Regions from separate parts of the Streptomyces sp. NPDC088157 genome, predicted to be linked through region 3. Evidence: predicted binding sites of a transcription regulator. Region 3 holds the regulator's gene; each other region holds the start of a gene.
The links. The regulator HrcA, encoded in region 3, represses chaperone genes, less so after heat shock. The targets are predictions, from matches to a motif close to TTNGCACTCNGNNNNNCNGAGTGCNAA.
Positions count from the first base shown of each region.

Region 1: groES (co-chaperone GroES) is a predicted target of HrcA. The motif match lies at 2,431-2,457, and genes of this name have one in related genera.
Region 2: groL (chaperonin GroEL) is a predicted target of HrcA. The motif match lies at 3,853-3,879, and genes of this name have one in related genera.

Region 1 is NZ_JBIUSU010000002.1:1,106,142-1,111,285, reverse strand. It holds gene ACIPFH_RS11165 (polysaccharide deacetylase family protein) at 194-1,150, shown strand; gene ACIPFH_RS11160 (polysaccharide deacetylase family protein) at 1,423-2,241, shown strand; gene groES (co-chaperone GroES) at 2,602-2,910, shown strand; gene groL (chaperonin GroEL) at 3,022-4,647, shown strand; gene ACIPFH_RS11145 (ester cyclase) at 4,853-5,144, opposite strand, start outside.
Region 2 is NZ_JBIUSU010000007.1:457,762-462,905, forward strand. It holds gene ACIPFH_RS28945 (metallophosphoesterase) at 1-323, opposite strand, end outside; gene ACIPFH_RS28950 (NADH:flavin oxidoreductase) at 405-1,583, opposite strand; gene ACIPFH_RS28955 (hypothetical protein) at 1,823-2,041, shown strand; gene groL (chaperonin GroEL) at 2,069-3,691, opposite strand; gene ACIPFH_RS28965 (cold-shock protein) at 4,084-4,290, opposite strand; gene ACIPFH_RS28970 (ubiquitin-like small modifier protein 1) at 4,789-5,064, opposite strand.
Region 3 is NZ_JBIUSU010000001.1:578,514-583,657, forward strand. It holds gene hemW (radical SAM family heme chaperone HemW) at 1-33, shown strand, start outside; gene ACIPFH_RS02420 (DUF3097 domain-containing protein) at 59-922, opposite strand; gene ACIPFH_RS02425 (MBL fold metallo-hydrolase) at 954-1,670, opposite strand; gene hrcA (heat-inducible transcriptional repressor HrcA) at 1,828-2,844, shown strand; gene dnaJ (molecular chaperone DnaJ) at 2,845-3,981, shown strand; gene ACIPFH_RS02440 (nitronate monooxygenase) at 4,207-5,144, shown strand, end outside.

The sequences.
Region 1 (5,144 bases), on a different contig from region 3:
TCGGCCAACCGCACGCCTCGCCGGCCAGGGGGTCCTGTCGGCCGGGCGCGAGCCGCCCGCGGTCTCTGTGGGCCAGTCGGTGGACGGTGGGTGCCCGGCGGCGGTGTCGGGTCGGGTTCCGGGACGGTGACTGCGAGGATCCGGCGCCATGGGACCTGTCGTACAAGATGATGAGAAGCTCGGCTGTTCTCACATGCCGCGCCGACGCGGGCGTACGGGAATCCGGCGCGGCCGTGGACGTACGGGAATCCGGACCGCGATCGTCGGCCTCGCGCTGGCCACCATCGCCTCGGGCTGCGCGGGAGGCGGCGAGGGCGCCGGCCGCAGGACCGGCCCCGCGGCGGGCCAGCAACCCGAGAAGGCGGCACCCCCCGAGGCGCCGCCCGCCCGCGCCCTGCACTCGTACGCCGCCAGGCTCCGCGCCGCCCACCGGGTCCGGGTCGCCGCGGCGAGGCGCTGGGGCCTGAAGAAGGTCCCGCTGACACCCCCGGCGCCACCCGAACACAAGCCGGAGATCACCACCCGCAAGGGCTTCGAGGTCGACGACCACGAGGAACTCGGTCTCCCGCCGGTCTTCACCGCCGTCCCCACCAAGGACAGGGTCGTCTTCCTCACCATCGACGACGGCGCCGAGAAGGACCCGGCGTTCCCGCGCATGATGAGTGACCTGAACATCCCGTACACCGCCTTCCTCAGCGACTACCTGATCAAGGAGGACTACGGCTACTTCAAGAGGATGCAGGACCGGGGCGTGACCCTGAACAACCACACCCTCCACCACCCCTACCTGCCCGCCCTCTCCTACGCCCGCCAGAAACGCGAGATCTGCGGCATGCAGGAGGTGATCCGCGAGCGCTACGGGAAGCGCCCCGTCCTCTTCCGGCCGCCGTTCGGCAACTACGACCAGGACACCCTGCGTGCCGCCAAGACCTGCGGCGTGCGCTACGCCCCACTCTGGGACGAGGAGGTCTTCGTCGACCACTGGGAGTACCGCGAGTGGGACCGGGACCTCCACCCCGGCGACATCGTCCTGACCCACTTCCGCGGCCGCGGCGACTGGAAGGGCACGATGCCCGACATGGTCCGCCGGTTCCTGAACAAGGTCACGGCCAAGGGCTACGCGGTAGCCCGACTGGAGGACTACCTGTGAGGACACCACGAACGCCATGGACGACGCGGTCGACGCGGACGGAGCCGACGACGCGGACGGCACGGACGGAGCCGACGACGCGGACTGGACCGGTGACATGGCCGCGACCGGTGACATGGCCGGGACCGCCGACTCCTACCGGACCGGCGGCGCCTACCGGACCGGCGACGCGCAGACCGGCGGCGCGGACGGGACCGAAGGCGGGGACGGGACCGAAGGCGGGGACGGGGCCGGAGACGCGGACGGGACAGGAGGCAGGGGCGAGGCGGGGGCTGCCGGCCGCTCTCCTGATCCTGACGACCCTCACGGCGCTGGCGGTCCTGGCCGGCCTGACGGGCTGTGCCCAGTCCGTCGACCCCATCGAACGGCTGGGCAAGAAGGCCGCCGCCGGGGTCCGCCCGCACGGCCCGGCCCGGCAGCAGGCATACCGCCGCTGGGGCCTGACGGCCCCCCTGGCCCCCGCACCGGGCCGCCCCTCCCGCTCCCTGGCGGGCAGTCCCGGAGCGGCCTTCCCCCCGGTCGTCGACCACGTCCCGACCACCGACAGGGTCGTCTTCCTCACCTACGACGACCGCGCCGAACGCGACCCCCGATTCGTCGACATGGTCCGCGAACTGCGCCTCCCGGTGAGCATGTTCCTCACGGACAGCGTGGTGGGCCCGGGCTACGCCCACTTCGCCCGCCTCCAGTCCGTCGGCGCGAACATCCAGAACCACACCCTGGACCACCCCGCCCTGCGCGGCCTGCCGTACGCCGGCCAGCGCGCCGAGATCTGCGGCCAGCAGGACAAGCTCCGCTCCCGCTTCGGCCTGCGCCCCCGCCTCTTCCGCCCGCCCTACGGCGCCTACGACGCCACCACCCGACGCGCCGCCGCCGACTGCGGCATCGCGGCCATCGTCCTCTGGCGCGCCTCGATGGGCCCCACCGACCTCACCTACACCCACGGCCCCGAACACCTCCACCCCGGCGACGTCATCGCGGTAGCCCCGGACGAGTCCACGGGCCCGGGCCTGAGAGAGCGGACGACGCGACTACTGCGCCGGGTGCAGGAGCAGGGCCTGACGGTGGGCCGATTGGAGGACTACGTCTGAGGGCCGTTCGCGAGGGCGCCACCTCTGCGCCGGGCCAGGAAGACCAGCCCGTCCGGCGTTTGAGGACAAGGGCCCTTCAAGGGCGACAGCGGGGGCCCGGGGGCGGCAGCCGCCGGTGCGGACCCACCCCGAGACCGGCCGACAAGGACACCCACCCGAGCCGAAAACTTGGCCGACGCGCCGCACGCATTGGCACTCCGCTTGACCGAGTGCTAATCGCGGTCATAGTCTCGCTTCTGGCACTCCCCACTGGAGAGTGCCAATAGCGACGGGCAGGTCCGGCACCCGCGACGACGGATCCACCTGGTCGCCACCTCAGACAGTTAGCCCCGTGAGATCTCCGAAGGGGGAGGTCGGATCGTGACGACCACCAGCTCCAAGGTTGCCATCAAGCCGCTCGAGGACCGCATTGTGGTCCAGCCGCTCGACGCCGAGCAGACCACCGCCTCTGGCCTGGTCATCCCGGACACCGCGAAGGAGAAGCCCCAGGAGGGCGCCGTCCTCGCGGTGGGCCCGGGTCGCTTCGAGAACGGCGAGCGCCTGCCGCTCGACGTCAAGGTCGGCGACGTCGTCCTGTACAGCAAGTACGGCGGCACCGAGGTGAAGTACAACGGCGAGGAGTACCTCGTCCTCTCGGCTCGCGACGTGCTCGCGATCATCGAGAAGTAATTCACCCAGTTTTGCAGTGAACTGCGCTCCTGGCCCCGCGTCTTTGTGAAGCCGGGAGCTGGGGGCGCAGTTCGTTTCTCCCACGTTTTCCGAGAGGGCTGAACCGCTCCCATGGCGAAGATCCTGAAGTTCGACGAGGACGCCCGTCGCGCCCTCGAGCGCGGCGTCAACAAGCTTGCCGACACGGTCAAGGTGACGATCGGCCCCAAGGGCCGCAACGTCGTCATCGACAAGAAGTTCGGCGCCCCCACCATCACCAACGACGGTGTCACGATCGCCCGTGAGGTCGAGCTCGACGACCCGTACGAGAACCTCGGCGCGCAGCTGGTGAAGGAGGTGGCGACCAAGACCAACGACATCGCGGGCGACGGTACGACCACCGCCACCGTGCTCGCGCAGGCCCTGGTCCGCGAGGGCCTGAGGAACGTCGCCGCGGGTGCCTCCCCGGCCGCCCTGAAGAAGGGCATCGACGCCGCGGTCAAGGCGGTCTCCGAGGAGCTCCTCGCCACCGCGCGTCCGATCGACGAGAAGTCCGACATCGCGGCCGTCGCCGGTCTGTCCGCCCAGGACAGCCAGGTCGGCGAGCTCATCGCCGAGGCGATGGACAAGGTCGGCAAGGACGGTGTCATCACCGTCGAGGAGTCCAACACCTTCGGTCTGGAGCTGGACTTCACCGAGGGCATGGCCTTCGACAAGGGTTACCTGTCGCCGTACTTCGTGACGGACCAGGAGCGCATGGAGGCCGTCCTCGAGGACCCCTACATCCTCATCAACCAGGGCAAGATCTCCTCCATCGCCGACCTGCTGCCGCTGCTGGAGAAGGTCATCCAGACCAACTCCTCCCGGCCGCTGCTGATCATCGCCGAGGACGTCGAGGGCGAGGCCCTGTCGACCCTGGTCGTGAACAAGATCCGCGGCACCTTCAACGCGGTCGCCGTCAAGGCCCCGGGCTTCGGTGACCGCCGCAAGGCGATGCTGCAGGACCTGGCCGTCCTGACCGGCGCCACCGTCATCTCCGAGGAGGTCGGCCTCAAGCTCGACCAGGTCGGCGTCGACGTGCTCGGCTCCGCCCGCCGTGTCACCGTCACCAAGGACGACACCACGGTCGTCGACGGCGCCGGCGACTCCTCCGAGGTTCAGGGCCGCGTCGGCCAGATCAAGGCCGAGATCGAGAACACCGACTCCGACTGGGACCGCGAGAAGCTCCAGGAGCGCCTCGCGAAGCTGGCCGGCGGCGTGTGCGTGATCAAGGTCGGCGCCGCCACCGAGGTGGAGCTGAAGGAGAAGAAGCACCGTCTGGAGGACGCCATCTCCGCGACCCGCGCCGCGGTCGAGGAGGGCATCGTCTCCGGTGGTGGCTCCGCTCTGGTCCACGCCGCCAAGGTGCTGGAGGGCGGCCTGGGCAAGACCGGCGACGAGGCCACCGGTGTCGCCGTCGTCCGCCGCGCCGTCGTCGAGCCGCTGCGCTGGATCGCCGAGAACGCGGGCCTCGAGGGCTACGTCATCACCTCCAAGGTCGCCGAGCTCGACAAGGGCCAGGGCTTCAACGCCGCGACCGGCGAGTACGGCGACCTGGTCAAGGCCGGCGTCATCGACCCGGTCAAGGTCACCCGCTCCGCCCTGGAGAACGCCGCCTCGATCGCCTCCCTCCTCCTGACGACCGAGACCCTGGTCGTCGAGAAGAAGGAAGAGGAAGAGCCGGCCGCCGCGGGCCACGGCCACGGCCACTCGCACTGACGTAACACGTCGGTACGCACGGCAGTACCGAGGCCCGGCACCCCTACAAGCAAGGGGCGCCGGGCCTCGGCGGTCGCGGTCCCCGTGACGCTCGGCCCGTGACGGTCGACCGTCCGCCGAGACGCGGCGTGCTCGAAGAAGACCCCCGTTCCGTGGTGGAACGGGGGTCTTCTCCCTTCGCGGGCGGTCTTTTTCGGACCCGGAGTCAGCTCTCCAGCGCGTCCAGCGCTCCCAGCTGCCCCATCAGCCCCAGCCGGTCGTACTGCCACCAGGCCTCGACGATCTTCCCGTCCTCCCTGCAGCGGAAGACGGTCGTCCCCGTCATGGAGACCTGCTTCCCGGTGGCCGGGATGCCCATGAAGTCGCCCTTGTGCGTGCCGCTCCAGGTCCATCGGTTGCACACACGGTCGCCCTGCTCGATCTGGTCGTCGAGGGAGAAGGCGAAGTCGAAGCCGCTCCGCCACATCTCGATCTCCCGGCGCATCGCGTCCATCCCC
Region 2 (5,144 bases), on a different contig from region 3:
GCGCCGGGGAACTCGAGGACGGCGTCCGGGTGCCCGCTGCCCAGCACCTTGGCGAAGGCGGACCGCTCGTCGTGGTTGCCGGTGGTGTAGAAGACGGGCGCGTCCAGGGAGCGCGCGAAGCCGCCGATCAGCTCCCGTACGGTCGTGTACGCCTCCACCGAGCCGTCGTCGGCGAGGTCGCCGGTGACGACGACCGCGTCCACGTCCCGCTGGTGGCGGAGTTCACCGAGGAGGAGCCGCAGGGAGTCGACGGCTTCGACGCGGCGGCCCTCAGGACCGTCGACGCGACCGATATGGGTGTCCGAGAGATGAAGGATCCTCATCTCCCGGACAATACCCCCGAGTTGACGGCCGGGCCGATGCTCCGCAGTGGGACGATCAGCCGAGAACGCGCGGCACGACGCTCAGCTGAGGGTCCGCAGCGCGGCGGCGTCGAAGGGCTCCAGCTCGTCGAGACGGCCACCGAGCACCTTCGCCGCCCACTCCGGGTCCTGCAGCAGCGCACGACCGACGGCGACCATGTCGAACTCGTCGCGCTCCAGCCGGTCGAGAAGGTCGTCGAAGCCCTTGACCGGGGCGCCCTCACCCGCGAAGCCCCTGATGAAGTCGCCGTCGAGGCCTACCGAGCCGACCGTGATGGAGGGCTTGCCGGTGAGCTTCTTCGTCCAGCCCGCGAGATTGAGGTCGGAGTCGTCGAACTCCGGCAGCCAGTAGCGGCGGGTGGACGCGTGGAAGGCGTCGACGCCGGCCGCGGCGAGCGGGGCGAGGATGGCTTCCAGTTCCTCCGGCGTCTCGGCGAGCCGGGCGTCGTAGGCCTCCTGCTTCCACTGCGAGTAACGGAAGATGACCGGGAAATCGGCCGAGACGGTCTCGCGCACCGCGGCCACCACCTCGGCGGCGAACTTCGCCCGGGCCACGGCGCCGCCGCCGTAGGCGTCGGTGCGGCGGTTGGTGCCGGCCCACAGGAACTGGTCGATGAGGTAGCCGTGGGCGCCGTGGATCTCCACGCCGTCGAAGCCGATGCGCTCGGCGGCGGCCGCGGCCTCGGCGAACGCGCCGATGACGTCGTCCAGGTCGCGCTGGGTCATCGCCTTGCCGGTGCCCTCGGTGCCGTCGACACGGATGCCGGAGGGGCCGACGGCGGGCGCGTCCGCGAACGGCGGCTCACCCTGGCTGCGCACCATCCCGATGTGCCACAGCTGCGGCACGATCCTCCCGCCGCCCGCGTGCACGGCCTCGGCGACCTTCGCCCAGCCCGCGAGCTGCTCCGCACCGTGGAACCGGGGCACCCGGTCGCTCTGCCCCGCGGAGTCGTGCCCGACGTACGTCCCCTCGGTGACGATGAGACCGACACCGGCGGCGGCCCGACGGCCGTAGTACGACACGACGTCCTCGCCGGGAATGCCGCCCGGGGAGAACATACGCGTCATGGGCGCCATGGCGATGCGGTTCGGGACGGTCAGTCCGTTGATGGACACCGGACGGGAGAGGATCTCGGCGGCGCGCGAAGCGGCAGGCGGGGTGATGCTCACGTGGGGGACTCCTCGGGAGGACGATGAACCGATTGGTATGTGCACATGCATTGAGTGCCTCTCCCACTTGAACCCCCCGGACCTCCCGCGCCATTCCAGCCCCACGGGACAGCCCCTGTGATCCCGGCCACGCCGACCGGCCGCCCGGCTGCCCCCTCCCTCCAGCCCCGCGCCTCCGACCCGCCTCCAACCCGCCCTCCGACCCGACCGCCGGCCCCAACTACACGGGCCAGCCCGCCATCGCCTCCTGCTACACCGCCTCCTGACCGACGGCCGCCGCACGGCAGCGGGTGTCGCGCCTCATCGACCGCGACAACAACACCGTCGTGGTCTACAGCGACCCCAAGGACGGCCGCTACCGGCAGACCGTCTCCTACCCCTGGGGCACGACCGTCGAGCTCCCGCCCCCGGTGACCATCACCCTCGACACCGAGGAACTGAACGAGTACGCGGACAGAAACGCCGAGGGCGGCACCCCCCGTTTCCGGGAAGTGCCGCCCTCGGTGTGAAGGACAGGCGATCAACCGTCAGGTCGATCAGAAGTCCATGTCACCGCCCGGCATGCCGCCGCCGGCCGGCGCGGACGCCTTCTCCGGCTTGTCGGCGATGACGGCCTCGGTGGTGAGGAACAGCGCGGCGATGGAGGCCGCGTTCTGCAGGGCAGAGCGCGTGACCTTCGCCGGGTCGATGATGCCTTCGGCGATCATGTCGACGTACTCGCCGGTCGCGGCGTTCAGGCCGTGACCGATGGGCAGGTTGCGGACCTTCTCGACGACGACGCCACCCTCGAGACCACCGTTGACGGCGATCTGCTTCAGCGGGGCCTCGAGCGCGATGCGCACGGCGTTGGCGCCGGTCGCCTCGTCACCCTCGAGCTCCAGCTTCTCGAAGACGGCGGACGCCTGGATGAGCGCCACGCCACCGCCGGCGACGATGCCCTCCTCGACGGCGGCCTTCGCGTTGCGGACGGCGTCCTCGATGCGGTGCTTGCGCTCCTTGAGCTCCACCTCGGTGGCGGCACCGGCCTTGATGACCGCGACACCGCCGGCGAGCTTCGCCAGGCGCTCCTGCAGCTTCTCGCGGTCGTAGTCCGAGTCGCTGTTCTCGATCTCGGCGCGGATCTGGTTGACCCGACCGGCGACCTGGTCCGAGGAACCCGCACCGTCGACGATGGTGGTCTCGTCCTTGGTGATGACGACCTTGCGGGCCTTGCCGAGCAGGTCGATGGTCGTGTTCTCGAGCTTGAGACCGACCTCCTCGGAGATGACCTCGCCGCCGGTGAGGATGGCGATGTCGTTCAGCATCGCCTTGCGGCGGTCGCCGAAGCCCGGGGCCTTGACCGCGACGGACTTGAAGGTGCCGCGGATCTTGTTGACGACCAGCGTGGACAGGGCCTCGCCCTCGACGTCCTCGGCGATGATCAGCAGCGGCTTGCCGCCCTGCATGACCTTCTCGAGGAGCGGGAGCAGGTCCTTGACGTTGGCGATCTTGGAGTTCGCGATCAGGATGTACGGGTCGTCGAGGACGGCCTCCATACGCTCCATGTCGGTGGCGAAGTACGCCGAGATGTAGCCCTTGTCGAAGCGCATACCCTCGGTGAGCTCCAGCTCCAGACCGAAGGTCTGGGACTCCTCGACGGTGATGACGCCTTCCTTGCCGACCTTGTCCATCGCCTCGGCGATGAGCTCGCCGATCTGGGTGTCGGCGGCGGAGATGGAGGCCGTGGAAGCGATCTGCTCCTTGGTCTCGACATCCTTGGCCTGCTCGAGCAGGGCACCGGAGACGGCCTCGACGGCCTTCTCGATACCGCGCTTGAGGGCCATCGGGTTGGCGCCGGCGGCTACGTTGCGCAGGCCTTCCTTGACGAGCGCCTGGGCGAGGACGGTCGCGGTGGTCGTACCGTCACCGGCGACGTCGTCCGTCTTCTTGGCGACTTCCTTGACCAGCTCTGCGCCGATCTTCTCGTACGGGTCCTCGAGCTCGATCTCCTTGGCGATGGAGACACCATCGTTGGTGATCGTGGGGGCGCCCCACTTCTTCTCGAGGACGACGTTGCGGCCCTTGGGGCCGAGCGTCACCTTCACGGCGTCCGCGAGCTGGTTCATGCCGCGCTCGAGGCCGCGCCGTGCCTCCTCGTCGAACGCGATGATCTTGGCCATGTGAAGTGGTCCTCCCGGACTGGGGTGGATTGCTCCGGACCGCGCTGGCGCCCGCGACGGACGGCTCGCCGGCCTCGTGGTTCCTTGCCCCACCTGGCCTGCGGGCCTCACCGACCCGGTCCTCGTTGTCACTCTCACCTTCAGAGTGCTAACGCCAATGATTAGCACTCGACCCAGGAGAGTGCAAGCGCCTCCACCGGACCGGGGCCCTTCCGGACGCTTCCGCCGCACACCCCCGGGACGGACGCCGGACGACCCCCGCGCACACCCCCGGACAGCCTCGGGGCGGTTCCCGGACGCCCCCAGGACAGGCCGAAGGGCTCGCACCCCCCAGGAGGTGCGAGCCCTTCGACAGATGTACAGAAGAACGACGCTGTCAGTCGGCGCGCGCTTCAGCCGGTCGCGAGACGGACCATGTCCGCCTGCGGCCCCTTCTGGCCCTGCGAGATCTCGAAATCGACCCGCTGACCCTCTTCCAGGGTGCGGTAGCCGTCCATCTGAATCGCGCTGTAGTGGACGAAAACATCCGCACCACCGTCGACCGCGATGAAGCCGTACCCCTTCTCCGCGTTGAACCACTTGACGGTGCCCTGAGCCATGCCTAACTCCCCTATTACTGGCCCTTGCGCAGACCCGCACTTCGCGGATCCGGGTCAGACCTCACCCCCCGGTTGGCTTGGGGGCGTGCGCCGGAACGCGTCGACCGCGGCTGAATGTATCTGTCCAACTGCCGTCTGCAACAGGTCAGTCGGACGAGAATTCCGGACGTACGGGATCCGGAATGTGGCGAGAATTCGCCTGAATTGAGGGCAAGTCGGGCCGCACAAAGGCCACAAAAGCCACGAAAGAGGCGCACACTTTGGCTGCTTCTTGTCGGGCTCCGGGCGGAAAGAAAAACCACCGGATCCAGCGATCGGGACCGGGTTCCCCAACTGTACCGCGCTCAACCACACTGAATTGCCCCCTCCGCTTCTATCGCGGAGAGGGCAATTCGATGAACACTCGGTAATCACTGTTACCGACGGTTACTACCGGTGGGTACTACCGATGGGTACCGCCGGGGTGGAAACGACGGTAGTTCGTCGTTCAACCGGCGTTCATCCGCCGGCGACCGCCGGGATGATCGAGATTCCGGCGCCGTCCGGAGTGGCCGTCTCCAGCCCCTGCTCGAAGCGGACGTCGTCGTCGTTCACGTACACGTTGACGAACCGGCGCAGCTTGCCCTGGTCGTCCAGGACGCGGGCGGCGATGCCGGTGTGGTTCTTCTCCAGATCGGAGATGACCTCGCCGAGGGTGGCTCCTTCGGCGCTCACCTCGGCCTTGCCGCCCGTGTAGGTGCGCAGGATGGTGGGGATGCGGACGTTGACGCTCATGTCTTGTGATCTCCGGTCGGTCGGGGGTCGGCCTCAGGGGCGCGGGGCCATGTGGATCGTGCGGCTGCCGCCGCGTGGGC
Region 3 (5,144 bases):
GCGGACGCGGTGGTGCGGGACCTGGTGGACTGAGTCGCCGGGCCGCGGGACGCGGGTTTCAGGAGACGGTCACGAAGTCGATCAGTTCCTCGACCCGCCCCAGCAGCTCCGGCTCGAGGTCCCGGTAGGACCCCACCCGCTTCAGGATCGCCTGCCAGACCGCCCCGGTGTTCTCCGAGGGCCAGCCCAGTGCCCGGCACACGCCCGTCTTCCAGTCCTGGCCGTGCGGCACCCGTGGCCAGGCCGCGATCCCGACGGACGACGGCTTCACGGCTTCCCAGATGTCGATGTACGGGTGGCCGACGACCAGGGCGTGCTCGCTCGTGACCGCCTGCGCGATGCGCCACTCCTTCGTGCCGGGGACGAGGTGGTCCACCAGGACGCCCAGCTTCGCGTCCGGGCCCGGCGCGAACCCGGCGACGATCGACGGCAGGTCGTCCACGCCCTCCAGGTACTCCACGACCACGCCCTCGACGCGCAGGTCGTCGCCCCACACCTTCTCGACCAGCTCGGCGTCGTGCCGGCCCTCGACGTAGATACGGCCGGCCCGGGCGACCCGCGCGCGTGCGCCGGGGACGGCGACCGAACCGGAGGCGGTGCGGGTGGGACGGCCGGGAGCCGAGGATGCCGGCCGCACCAGGGTCACGACCCTGCCCTCCAGGAGGAAGCCGCGCGGTTCCAGCGGGAACACCCGGTGCTTGCCGAAGCGGTCCTCCAGCGTCACCGTGCCCGCCTCGCAGCGGATGACCGCCCCGCAGAACCCGGTGCCGGGCTCCTCCACCACGAGCCCGGGCTCCGCCGCGACCTCGGGGACGGGCTTCGGCTTCTTCCAGGCAGGGGTCAGGTCGGCGGAGTACGTACGGGGGCGCGGGCCCGCGGGGCCTTCGGGGGAAGGGTGGTGGTGGGAGACGGGTGGGCGCATTCGGATGACGATAGGAGAAGCCCGGGGCCGATCAGGGCGACACGCCGAAACGGGTGCTCAGCGCGTCCCGCTGGGCCCGTACGAAGGCCGCGTCCACCACCGCTCCGTGACCGGGGACGTACAGTGCGTCCTCGCCGCCGAGATCGAGGAGGCGGTCGAGGGCGGCGGGCCAGTGGGACGGTACGGCGTCGGGCCCTGCCTGCGGCTCGCCGGACTCCTCGACGAGGTCGCCGCAGAACACCGTCTCCGGGCTGCCGGGGACCAGGACCGCCAGGTCATGGGCGGTGTGACCGGGCCCGACGTTCGCCAGCAGCACCTGTCGGCCGCCGCCCAGGTCGAGGGTCCACTCACCGGAGACGAGATGCCGGGGCCGGACGAGTGTGTCCGCGGCCTCGGTCGCCGCCGTCTCGTCGAGACCGTTGCGCACCGCGTCCGCCCGCAGTCCCTCGGCCGACACGGTGTCCACGCCCACCGCCCCGAAGACCTCCGCGCCCGCGAACGCCGCCGCACCGAACACATGGTCGAAGTGCGGGTGGGTGAGCGCGAGATGGGTCACACGGGAGCCGCTGAGTTCCTCGGCCCAAGCCCGCAGCCGCACCCCCTCCGCCAGGCTCGACCCCGCGTCGATCATCAGCACCGCGCCCGCCCCGACGACCAGCCCCGCCGTGCAGTCCCAGCCCGGCAGCCGCACCCGCCCCACCCCGGCCGCGACCCGCTCCCATCCGAGCTCTTCCCAAGTCACCGTCATACCGCGACGCTAGCCCCAGGACGCTACGCCAGGGGCCGACCTTGCCCCGGGTGTACCCCACAGCCGTACACTGGCCGGGGAATGCTGGCACTCGGATGTGAAGAGTGCCAGGCGAGGAGCCCAGGGGACTGGGACGACTGCTGGAGGTGTGCGCGCGATGCTGAGTGAACGCAGGCTCCAGGTGCTGCGCGCCATCGTCCAGGACTACGTCGGTACCGAGGAACCCGTGGGTTCGAAGGCGCTCACCGAGCGGCACAGCCTCGGCGTCTCCCCGGCGACGGTCCGCAACGACATGGCCGCCCTGGAGGACGAGGGGTACATCGCCCAGCCGCACACCAGTGCCGGGCGGATCCCCACGGACAAGGGCTACCGGCTGTTCGTCGACAAGCTGGCCGGCGTCAAGCCGATGACCGGTCCCGAGCGGCGGGCCATCCAGAACTTCCTCGACGGCGCCGTCGACCTCGACGACGTGGTGGCCCGGACCGTACGGCTGCTCGCGCAGCTCACCCGGCAGGTCGCCGTCGTGCAGTACCCGTCCCTGACCCGTTCGACCGTGCGGCACGTGGAGCTCCTCTCGCTCGCGCCCGCACGTCTGATGCTCGTGCTGATCACGGACACCGGGCGGGTCGAACAGCGGATGGTGGACTGCCCGGCACCCTTCGGGGAGACCTCGCTGGCGGATCTACGCGCGCGGCTCAACAGCCGGATCGCGGGCCGCCGGTTCGCGGACGTGCCGCATCTGGTGGAAGATCTGCCGGACGCCTTCGAGGCCGAGGACCGCGGCACGGTCACGACGGTGCTCTCCACCCTGCTGGAGACGCTCGTCGAGGAGAACGAGGAGCGGCTGATGATCGGCGGTACCGCCAATCTCACCCGTTTCGGACATGACTTTCCCCTCACCATCCGGCCCGTCCTGGAGGCACTCGAGGAGCAGGTCGTGCTCCTCAAACTCCTTGGCGAGGCGGGGGATTCGGGCATGACCGTACGCATCGGTCACGAGAACGCCTATGAGGGACTCAACTCCACTTCCGTGGTGTCGGTCGGCTACGGTTCGGGCGGCGAAGCAGTCGCCAAGCTGGGCGTGGTCGGACCGACCCGCATGGATTACCCGGGAACGATGGGAGCGGTACGAGCGGTGGCACGGTACGTCGGACAGATCCTGGCGGAGTCGTAAGTGGCCACGGACTACTACGCCGTTCTCGGCGTGCGCCGTGATGCGTCGCAGGAAGAGATCAAGAAGGCCTTCCGTCGGCTCGCACGCGAGCTGCACCCGGACGTCAACCCGGATCCGAAGACCCAGGAGCGGTTCAAGGAGATCAACGCCGCTTACGAGGTGTTGTCGGATCCGCAGAAGAAGCAGGTCTACGACCTCGGCGGCGACCCGCTGTCGCAGTCGGGCGGCGGTGGCGCGGGCGGCTTCGGCGCGGGCGGCTTCGGGAACTTCTCGGACATCATGGACGCGTTCTTCGGTACGGCGTCGCAGCGCGGCCCGCGCTCGCGCACCCGGCGCGGCCAGGACGCGATGATCCGGCTGGAGATCGACCTCGAGGAGGCGGCCTTCGGCACGACCAAGGACCTCCAGGTCGACACGGCGATCGTCTGCACGACGTGCAGTGGCGAGGGCGCGGCCCCCGGCACCAGCGCCCAGACATGTGACATGTGCCGCGGCCGCGGCGAGGTGTCGCAGGTGACGAGGTCCTTCCTCGGGCAGGTCATGACCTCGCGGCCGTGTCCGCAGTGCCAGGGCTTCGGCACCGTCGTGCCGACCCCGTGCCCGGAGTGCGCGGGCGACGGGCGCGTGCGCTCGCGCCGCACCCTGACGGTGAAGATCCCGGCCGGTGTCGACAACGGCACCCGGATCCAGCTCGCGGGCGAGGGCGAGGTCGGCCCCGGCGGCGGCCCCGCCGGCGACCTGTACGTGGAGATCCACGAGCTGCCGCACGCGCAGTTCCAGCGGCGCGGCGACGACCTGCACTGCACGGTGACCCTGCCGATGACGGCGGCGGCGCTCGGCACCAAGGTGCCGCTGGAGACGCTGGACGGGCTGGAGGAGGTCGACATCCGGCCCGGTACCCAGTCCGGCCAGTCGATCCCGTTGCACGGCCGGGGTGTCACGCATCTGCGGGGCGGGGGGCGTGGTGACCTCATCGTGCATGTCGAGGTGCAGACGCCGAGCAAGCTCGACCCCGAGCAGGAGCGGGTGCTGCGGGAGCTGGCCAAGCTGCGTGGTGAGGAGCGGCCCACCGGGCAGTTCCAGCCCGGGCAGCAGGGGTTGTTCTCCCGGCTGAAGGACGCGTTCAACGGGCGGTGACGGTCGGTGTGCGGGGGTTTTCCGCCCCCGCCGCCCCTTCCCTTCCCGTCCCCGGGGGCTGCGCCCTCCAGAGCCCCGCTTCGGCCCCGAAAGGGCCTCGTCCTCAAGCTCCCCGGAGGGGGCCCGGACGGGCCGAGGGGTGCGCGCCGGTGCTTGAAAGTGCTGGCACATGCCGAGGGGAAGGGTGGATTCGGACTTGTTCGGAGGACGTGACAACATGCCGTCATGTCCTCCGCACTGACCGATCTCTTCCCTCATCCGATCGTGCAGGCCCCCATGGCGGGCGGTGTCTCCCTCCCGCGGCTCGCGGCCGCCGTGTGCGAGGCCGGCGGGCTCGGATTCCTGGCCGCCGGGTACAAGACGGCCGACGGCCTGTACCAGGAGATCAAGCAGCTGCGGAGCCTCACCACCCGCCCCTTCGGCGTCAACCTCTTCATGCCGCAGCCCGAGTACCCCGGTGCGAGCACCGGCTCCACCGGAGCGGCCAACGCCGCGCCCCCCGCTGCGGGGGCCGTCGAGGTCTACGCCCACCAGCTGGCCGGTGAGGCCGCATGGTACGAGACCGAGCTCGGCGACCCGGACAGCGGCCGCGACGACGGCTACGACGCCAAGCTCGCGGTGCTGCTGGACAACCCGGTGCCGGTGGTGTCGTTCCACTTCGGCGTCCCGAGCGGCGATGTGCTGGAGTCCCTCCGGCGGGCCGGAACGTTCACCCTGGTCACGGCGACCACCACCGAGGAGGCCCTCGCGGTGCAGCGGGCCGGCGCGGACGCGGTGATCGTGCAGGGCGTGGAGGCCGGCGGGCACCAGGGCACCCACCGGGACAACCCCGAGACCGACGGCTGCGGCATCGGGCTGCTCGCGCTGATCGCCCAGGTCCGCGAGGCCGTGAACCTGCCGCTCGTCGCCGCGGGCGGGCTGATGAGCGGCAGCCAGATCGCCGCGGTCCTCGCGGCCGGCGCGAGCGCGGCCCAGCTGGGCACCGCGTTCCTCGCCACGGCCGAGTCCGGCGCGCACGCCGTGCACAAGCAGGCGCTGACCAACCCCCTCTTCGTGCGCACCGAACTGACCCGCGCCTTCTCCGGCCGCCCCGCCCGCGGCCTGGTCAACCGCTTCCTGCGCGAGCACGGCCCGTACGCGCCCGCCGCCTACCCGGAGGTCCA